DNA from 2 places in the Brevibacterium sp. SMBL_HHYL_HB1 genome. Region 2 is predicted to be linked to the other one. Evidence: riboswitches for the same ligand, from Rfam matches in the RefSeq annotation. Region 2 holds a riboswitch; the other holds the start of a gene.
The links. A riboswitch is a leader RNA that binds a small molecule or an ion and turns the genes downstream of it on or off. The one in region 2 is predicted to bind thiamine pyrophosphate.
Positions count from the first base shown of each region.

Region 1: linked by a shared signal. The riboswitch ahead of thiC (phosphomethylpyrimidine synthase ThiC) and the one ahead of thiO (glycine oxidase ThiO) in region 2 are both predicted to bind thiamine pyrophosphate.

Region 1 is NZ_CP062936.1:3,117,023-3,121,011, reverse strand. It holds gene IG171_RS14410 (amidohydrolase family protein) at 1-106, opposite strand, end outside; gene thiC (phosphomethylpyrimidine synthase ThiC) at 191-2,155, opposite strand; TPP riboswitch at 2,151-2,259, opposite strand; gene IG171_RS14400 (M18 family aminopeptidase) at 2,944-3,989, opposite strand, start outside.
Region 2 is NZ_CP062936.1:1,897,799-1,901,787, forward strand. It holds gene IG171_RS08800 (histone deacetylase) at 1-72, shown strand, start outside; gene IG171_RS08805 (2-dehydropantoate 2-reductase) at 26-964, opposite strand; gene thiE (thiamine phosphate synthase) at 961-1,644, opposite strand; TPP riboswitch at 1,657-1,760, shown strand; gene thiO (glycine oxidase ThiO) at 1,750-2,892, shown strand; gene thiS (sulfur carrier protein ThiS) at 2,923-3,180, shown strand; gene IG171_RS08825 (thiazole synthase) at 3,182-3,949, shown strand; gene moeB (molybdopterin-synthase adenylyltransferase MoeB) at 3,946-3,989, shown strand, end outside.

The DNA.
Region 1 (3,989 bases), 1.2 Mb from region 2:
CGGCGACGGTGAACGGATCGGGCAGGAAGCCGTGGTTCTCGATCAGCGGGTGGTTCGGGTCGATGATGTGCAGATGCGCGTCGAACGCGCGCTGGAGCTCGCTCATGGACCACAACCTACCCGCCGATCGAGGCCGTGGGGCCACCTCGCTGCGTGGGTGTGGCCGCCTCATTGGGCGGACGGGTTCGTCTCACTGGGAGGGCGGGCCCAGTGTCGGCTCGGGCAGGTAGACCTGTCCACCTGAGGCGAGGAACTCACGACTCTTCTCCTGCATTCCCGCCAGTGCCGCCTGCGCCTCGGCGCTGCCGTAGGTGTCGCGGATGTCCTGGGAGATGCGCATGGAGCAGAACTTCGGCCCGCACATCGAGCAGAAGTGCGCGGTCTTCGCAGGTTCCGCCGGCAGCGTCTGATCGTGGAAGTCCTCGGCAGTCTCCGGGTCGAGGCCGAGCGCGAACTGGTCGCGCCAGCGGAATTCGAAGCGAGCCTTCGACAGGGCATCATCGCGGGCCGTCGCACCGGGATGTCCCTTCGCGACGTCGGCGGCATGCGCGGCGATCTTGTAGGTGATCACCCCGGTCTTGACGTCGTCGAGGTCGGGCAGGCCGAGGTGCTCCTTCGGGGTGACGTAGCAGAGCATGGCCGTGCCGTAGCGGGCGATCTCGGTCGCCCCGATCGCCGAGGTGATGTGGTCGTAGCCGGGTGCGATATCGGTGACCAGCGGACCCAGGGTGTAGAAGGGAGCACCGTGGCACAGCTCCTGCTGACGTTCGACGTTCTCGCGCACGAGGTGGAGCGGAATGTGGCCCGGGCCTTCGACCATGACCTGGACGTCGTGGGCCCAGGCCCTTTCGGTCAGCTCGGCCAGGGTGTCGAGTTCGGCGAACTGGGCGGCGTCATTGGCATCGGCGATGGATCCAGGGCGCAGCCCGTCGCCGAGCGAGAACGCGACATCGTAGCGGGCGAAGATCTCGCAGAGTTCGTCGAAGTGGGTGTAGAGGAAGTTCTCCTCGTGGTGGGCCAAGCACCAGCCGGCCATGATGGATCCTCCGCGGGAGACCATCCCGGTGACCCGGTCGGCCGTCAGCGGCACGTAGCGCAGGAGCACACCGGCATGGACGGTCATGTAGTCCACGCCCTGCTCGCACTGCTCGATGACGGTGTCGCGATAGATCTCCCAGGTCAGCGCGTTCGCATCGCCGTCGATCTTCTCCAGAGCCTGGTAGATCGGGACGGTGCCGATGGGGATCGGGGAGTTGCGGATGATCCACTCGCGGGTGGTGTGGATGTCGTTGCCGGTCGACAGGTCCATGAGGGTGTCGGCACCCCACTTCGCGGCCCAACGCAGCTTCTGCACCTCCTCGGCGATGGAGCTGGTGACCGCGGAGTTGCCGATGTTCGCGTTGATCTTGACCAGGAAGGCCTTGCCGATGATCATCGGCTCCGACTCGGGGTGGTTGATGTTGTTCGGGATGATCGCGCGCCCGGCGGCGAGCTCGGCACGGACGAGTTCGACGTCGCACTGCTCGCGCAGGGCCACGTACCGCATCTCCGGGGTGATGATGCCCTGCCGGGCGTAGTGCATCTGGGTGACCGTGCGCCCGGACTTGGCCCGGCGCGGAACCGGTTTGCGGCCCTGCCACTGCTGGGTGGGTGCGCCCCGGCGGACTGCGGCGCGCCCGTCATCGGCGATGAGGTGCCCGCGCGCTTCGTAGGTCTCCGTGTCGAGGCGGGCGTCGATCCAGGGGAATCGCATGGCCGGCAGTCCCTCCTCGGGGACGCTTCCCGGTCCGACGGTCCGGTAGACGTGGACGGGCTGGTTCGGCTTCGAGTTCGAATCGTCGAGGTCGATGCGGGTGACGGGCACCCGGATGTTGTGCTCGGCGTCTTCGACCCACGCCTGCGAATGCGTCGCGTACTGCTCGGTGGAGAAGGGGTTCGGGGAGTTCGGGGTGGACGAGGGGGTCGGGTCGTTCGGAGTGGTCGAAGGGTTCGGGTTGTTCGGAGTGGCTGAGGATTCCGAGGCCACCTCGGCGGGGGTTTCTGCGGTCGATTTGGAGGCCGAGCGGGCAGGTGTTTCGACGGTCGCCTCGGAGGCCGAGTGGGCAGGGCCTCCGGAGGTGGTGTGGGCTGGTGTTTCAGGGGTGAACGCAGTCATCCGCAGTCCTCACTTCCTACGCCGGTATCAACCGGATCAGGTTCTACGGTCTCGGACGATCCAGTCCGATCTCAGCCCTTCCAGAGGGCTCCCGTGGGGTCGTGCAACTTCTATCACGGGGTCAGCGGGAAGACAAACCAGCTGAGGCATTCGGCCGATGAAGCGAATGCGAAAGGCGGCGTCGAACCCGCGCAATCTGCCCGCCTCGCGTCGCTCGTTCAAGCCGGAGCGCTTCCGACGCGGCTCGTTCAAGCCGTAGCGCAGTTGTCGAATCGTGCACCGTTCGATATTTGCGGCCCGTCTTGACCGACGTTGTTGGTGCGGCGCTACGCCTTGAACGACGCTGTTGGCCTTGAACGAGGCGTTGAGTGAGGCAGCCGCTGCGTCGCCGAGCCTCGAGCGACGTCGTTGTTGCACTCAATGCGCTCTGAATGACGTTGCTGCTGTGGCTTCTGAGCAGCTTGGGAGAACACCTTCGTCCCGCGTCGCTCGTTCAAGGCGGAGCGCGCCCGACGCGGCTCGTTCAAGCCTTAGCGCGCTTCATGTCCCTCGTTCAAGGCGGAGCGCAGTTGTCGAATCGTGCACCGTTCGATATGTGCGGCCCGCCTTGACCGACGTTGTTGGTGCGGCGCTACGCCTTGAACGACGCTGTTGGCCTTGAACGAGGCGTTGAATGAGGGTGCCGCTGCGCCGCCAGGCCTCGAACGACGCCACCCCGGCGCCACCAGACGCCACCCCGGCACCACCAGACGCCACCCGACGCCGCTGCGCTTTGGACGCCGCGGCGCTCAAGCGCCCTGGAGGAACGTCTTCGCGGCGGCTCCGAGGGCGACGACGTCGGAGACCGCGACCATCTCGCGGGCCGAGTGCATCGAATACAGGGCCGGGCCCACATCGACGGTGGTCATGCCCAGTCGTGTAGCCGTCAGCGGGCCGATCGTCGACCCGCAGGGCATCGCGTTGTTCGACACGAAGTCCTGATACTCGACACCGGCGGCCGCACAGGCCCGCGACCACACCGCCGTGCCCACCGCATCGGTGGCGTAGCGCTGCTGGGCGTTGAGCTTGAGCAGGGGACCGCCGCCGAGGCGGGGCCTGACATGCGGGTCATGCCGCTCCGGGTAGTTCGGGTGGGCGGCATGCCCGGCGTCCGAGGACACGCACACCGAGGACGCGAGGGCGGTCAGGTAATCGCTGCGCGTCGAGTTCGGCAGCAGGGAGGCGATGATGCGTTCGGTGACATCGGCGAGGAAGGGCCCGCAGGCACCGGAGCGCGAATTCGACCCGATCTCCTCGTGGTCGAAGGCGGCGAAGAGTGCGATGGCCTCGAGCCCGTCGGCGTCGAGGTTCGTCAGCGCGGTGACGCCGGCGTGGACGGACAGAAGGTTGTCCAGCCGCGGCGAGGCGAAGAACTCCTCGGCCGCCCCGAAGCGGCTGGGCTCCTGGGCCGGGATGGTGTAGACGTCGTGTCCGACGACGGTCTCGGGGTCCACCTCGGCGGAGGCGGCGAGCAGCTCGACGATATCGGCCTCGGCGAGGTCGGCCAGACCGATCACTGGTGCGGTGTGACGCTGCTTGTCCAGGGTCAGACCGTCGTTGACCTGGCGGTCGAGGTGGATCGCCAGCTGCGGGATCCGCGCGATCGGTCCCGTGCGGGCCAGCGCGACGGTGCCGTCGGCGAGGCTGAGGCGACCGGCGAAGGCCAGCTCCCGGTCGAGCCAGGAATTCAGCAGCGGACCGCCGTAGATCTCGACTCCGACCTGGCGCATGCCCTCGGCGGTGTACTCGGCACCGGGTTTGAGCTTGAAGGCGGGGGAGTCCGTGTGGGATCCGA
Region 2 (3,989 bases):
ATGCTGCGCACCGGCAGTGCCGAGGTCAGGGACGCCGCTGGGCTTCCCCGGTCCGCAGCTGCACGAGTGTGAGGTCGAGCAGCGGAGTGCTCACCCCCAGAACGGCGGCCTTGAGCGCCAGATCGCCGAGGATGTGCTCGGTTTCGCTCGGCAGCCCGGCCGTGACGTCCCGGTAGAGCGACGAGGTGAATGCTGAGCCGGCCTCGGTGAGCATCGACACGGTCATCGCATGAGACCGCTCGGACACCGGATGGTCGGCCGCGGTCGCCACTGCCTCGAGCTCGGCGATGATCCGCAGCACATGGTCGCGTCCCCCGGCGTCCATGATCGCGCCCACCGGGCCTCTGAACAGGCAGGTGACCACTCCGGCGGCGGCGATGAAGATCCACTTCTCCCACAGGCCGCCGACGACGTCGTCGATGACCTGCAAGCGGAATCCGGGCACATCGAGGGCCGTGGCGACGGCGTCCGGAACCTCGTCATCGCCGAGTCCGCCGATGGTCATCACGGCCAGGTCGGTCAGCTGGTGCACCGCGCCGTCCTCGACGGTGCCGACGATCTTGACGAATCCGCCGAGAGTCTGACCGGGATAGTCGGCCTGCAGCCGGTCGATCTGGGCCATGCCGTTGAGGAAGGGAATGATCCGCGTATCGGGGCCGACCGCGGGGCGGATGTCGGCGAGCACTGAGTCGAGACCGCCCGCCTTGACGGCGATGATGACGATGTCGAAGGTCCGCGGGCTCGTCACGAGTTCGTCCGCGGTGACCACATCGACGAAGTTCGTCCGGTCCGCGTCCGGGGCCACGAAGCGCAGCCCGCCGGTCCGGACCGCCTCCGCCCGGGCCTGCCGCAGCAGGAACGTCACCCTCCGGCCGGCCTCGACGAGGTAGGAGCCGAAGGCCCCGCCGGTGGCCCCGGCACCGGCGATGAGGATCGTCGGTTCGCTGTCTGCGCTGCCTGTCATCCCAGTTCCTCCTTCAGGTCCCGTGCGGCCGCGGCGGGATCGTCTGCCGAGGTTATCGCACGCACTACCACGGCGCGTTTCGCGCCCGCTTCCCGGATCTCGTCGAGGCGGGGGCCGGCCGCGATCCCGCCGATGGCGAACCAGGGTTTGCCCGCCTCGGCGGCCACTTCGGTCAGCAGCTGGGTGCCCACGGCCCGCCGGCCGGGTTTCGTCGGAGTCTGCCACACCGGGCCGACGCAGAAGTAGTCGATCTCGCCGTCGGCTTCGGCGGCGAGCGCCTGGTCCCGCGAATGGGTGGAGCGGCCGAGGATCACATCGTCTCCGAGCACGGCCCGGGCCTGAGCGCTGGTGAGGTCCCCCTGGCCGACGTGGAAGACGTCGGCGCCGGTCAGGAGGGCGACATCGGCCCGGTCGTTGACGGAGAACAGCTTCCCGTGCCGCTGGGCTGCATCCTTGAGCACCTCGAGGGCCGCGATCTCGGCACGGGCCTCGAGGGTCTTGTCGCGCAGTTGGATGATGTCGACGCCGCCGGCGTAGGCGGCGTCGAGGAACTCGGCAAGATCGCCCTGAGCGCTCCTGGCATCGGTGCACAGGTAGAGGCTCGCCCGGGCCAGCCGGGCCTGCCGCGAAGCTCGCAGCGATTCGGACACATCGGTGTGCGGTGGAATATCCGTGGTCATGGTCATAGAGTAGAGGAAGTTCGCGGGAGCCTCCGAACGAGGCTGAGAGGGCATAAGAGCCGACCGCCAGACCTGATGCGGATCATGCCGCCGGAGGGAGAATCCATGCACGTCATCGTCGTCGGGGCCGGAATCATCGGCCTGACGACGGCCTGGTACCTGCGCCGCCTCGTTGCCGGTGTCACCGTCATCGATCCCGCCCCCGCCAGGGGTGCCTCCCATGCGGCGGCGGGCATGCTCGCCCCCGCCGCCGAGGTCGTCTGGGGCCAGACGTCGCTGTACCCCCTGCTGCGGACCGCGGCCGAGATGCACCCGGAATTCGCCGCCGAGGTGGCCGGTGCCGCCGATGCCGAACTCGGACTCACGGACACCGGGACCTTGGTGTGTGCCGGTGACCGTGCCGATCTGCAGGCGCTGCGCGAGCTGCGGGATGCTCAGACGGGTGCCGGGTTCTCCACCGAACTCATCACCGGAACCCGGGCCCGAGAGCTGGAACCGTCCCTGTCACCGTCGGTCGCCGGTGCCGTGCGCATCCCCGAGGACCAGTCCATCGACCCCCGGAGGGTGACCTCGGCCCTGCTGTCGGTCTTCGCCTCCGAACTGATCAGTCAGCACGTGAGTGGGCTGGTGCGCGAGGGCGGTGCCACCGTCGGTGTGGAGCTGGCGGACGGTCGGCGGATGAGCGCCGATCAGGTCGTCCTGGCCGCCGGAAGCGCTGCGAACACCATCGCCGGGGCACCGCAGCTGCCGGTGCGTGAAGTGTGGGGAGACGTCCTGCGTCTGCGTGCTCCTGCCGAGCGCACTCCCCTGCTGCGCGGCACCGTCAGGGGTCTGGTCAACGGCCGTTCCGTCTACGTCGTGGCCCGACCCGATGGTCAGCTCGTGCTCGGGGCCAGTTCCCGTGAGGACGGTCGATCGGGCACCGATGCCGGGGCGGTTCACCGGCTGCTCAGCGATGGTCAGCGACTCGTTCCCGGCATCCTCGACTGTGAGATCACCGAGATCACCACCCGGGCCCGCCCCGGCTCTCCCGATGATCTGCCCCTGGTCGGTCGGATCGATGACGGCTGCGTCGTCAGCACCGGCTATTTCCGGCACGGCATCCTGCTGGCCCCGCTCGGCGGACGTGTGGGTGCCGAAATCGCGATCGGCCGCCGCCCCGACTGGCTGCCCCCGGGCGCGCTCGACTCCGTCTCGCCTCAGCGCTTCGAGACTCCCGCCGACCTTCCTGTTCTGTCGACCACCTGATTCCACCACGACCATGATGAGGAGCACTCCATGACCGAAACCGCACATGCACCCACCATCGTCCTCAACGGAAAGACCCATGAGCTCGGCGGGGCCACCTCGGCGCTCGACCTCGTCGCCGAGGTCACCGGACGTCAGCTGCGCGAGGACGGCGCCCCGGCCGACGGCGGCCGTCTGGGCATCGCCGTCGCCGTCGACGGCGAAGTCATCCGCCGGAGCCACTGGTCCGAATTCGCCCTGGCCGACGGTCACACCGTCGACATCGTCACCGCCGTGCAGGGAGGCTGAGATGACCTGGACGATCGACGGTGCGGACCTGGACTCCCGGCTGGTCATGGGCACCGGAGGGGCGAGCTCGCTGAGCATCCTCGAGACGGCCCTGCGGACCTCGGGCACCGAACTGACGACCGTGGCGATGCGACGCTTCGACTCCGAATCACGCGATTCCGTGTTCGCCATGCTGGAGCGCCTGGGCATCCGCGTGCTGCCGAACACCGCCGGATGCTATACGGCCCGTGATGCCGTGCTCACCGCCCGGCTGGCTCGGGAAGCACTCGAAACGAACTGGGTGAAGCTCGAGGTCATCGCCGACGAGGACACTCTGCTGCCCGATCCGGTCGAACTGTTCAGGGCCGCAGAGGAACTCGTGCTCGACGGATTCACGGTCTTCGCCTACACCAACGATGATCCGGCACTGGCGAAACGGCTCGAGGACGCCGGGGTGGCGGCGGTGATGCCGGCCGGAGCCCCGATCGGCAGCGGGCTGGGCATCCTCAATCCGCACAACATCGAAACCATCGTCTCCCGCGCCCAGGTGCCGATCATCCTCGACGCCGGTGTCGGCACCGCCTCCGATGCTGCCCTGGCGATGGAGCTCGGATGCACCGCGGTGCTGCTGGCCTCGGCGGTCACCCGTGCCCATGATGCGCAGGCGATGGCCCGGGCGATGGCCCTGGCCGTCGAATCCGGGCATCTGGCGGCCGGAGCCGGCCGGATCCCGAAACGGCCCCTGGCGCTGGCGTCGTCGACGTTCGACGGAATGGTCGCGGCCCGATGACCGAGGTGTCCGCCCCCAGGGTTCCGGTCGTCAATCCCGG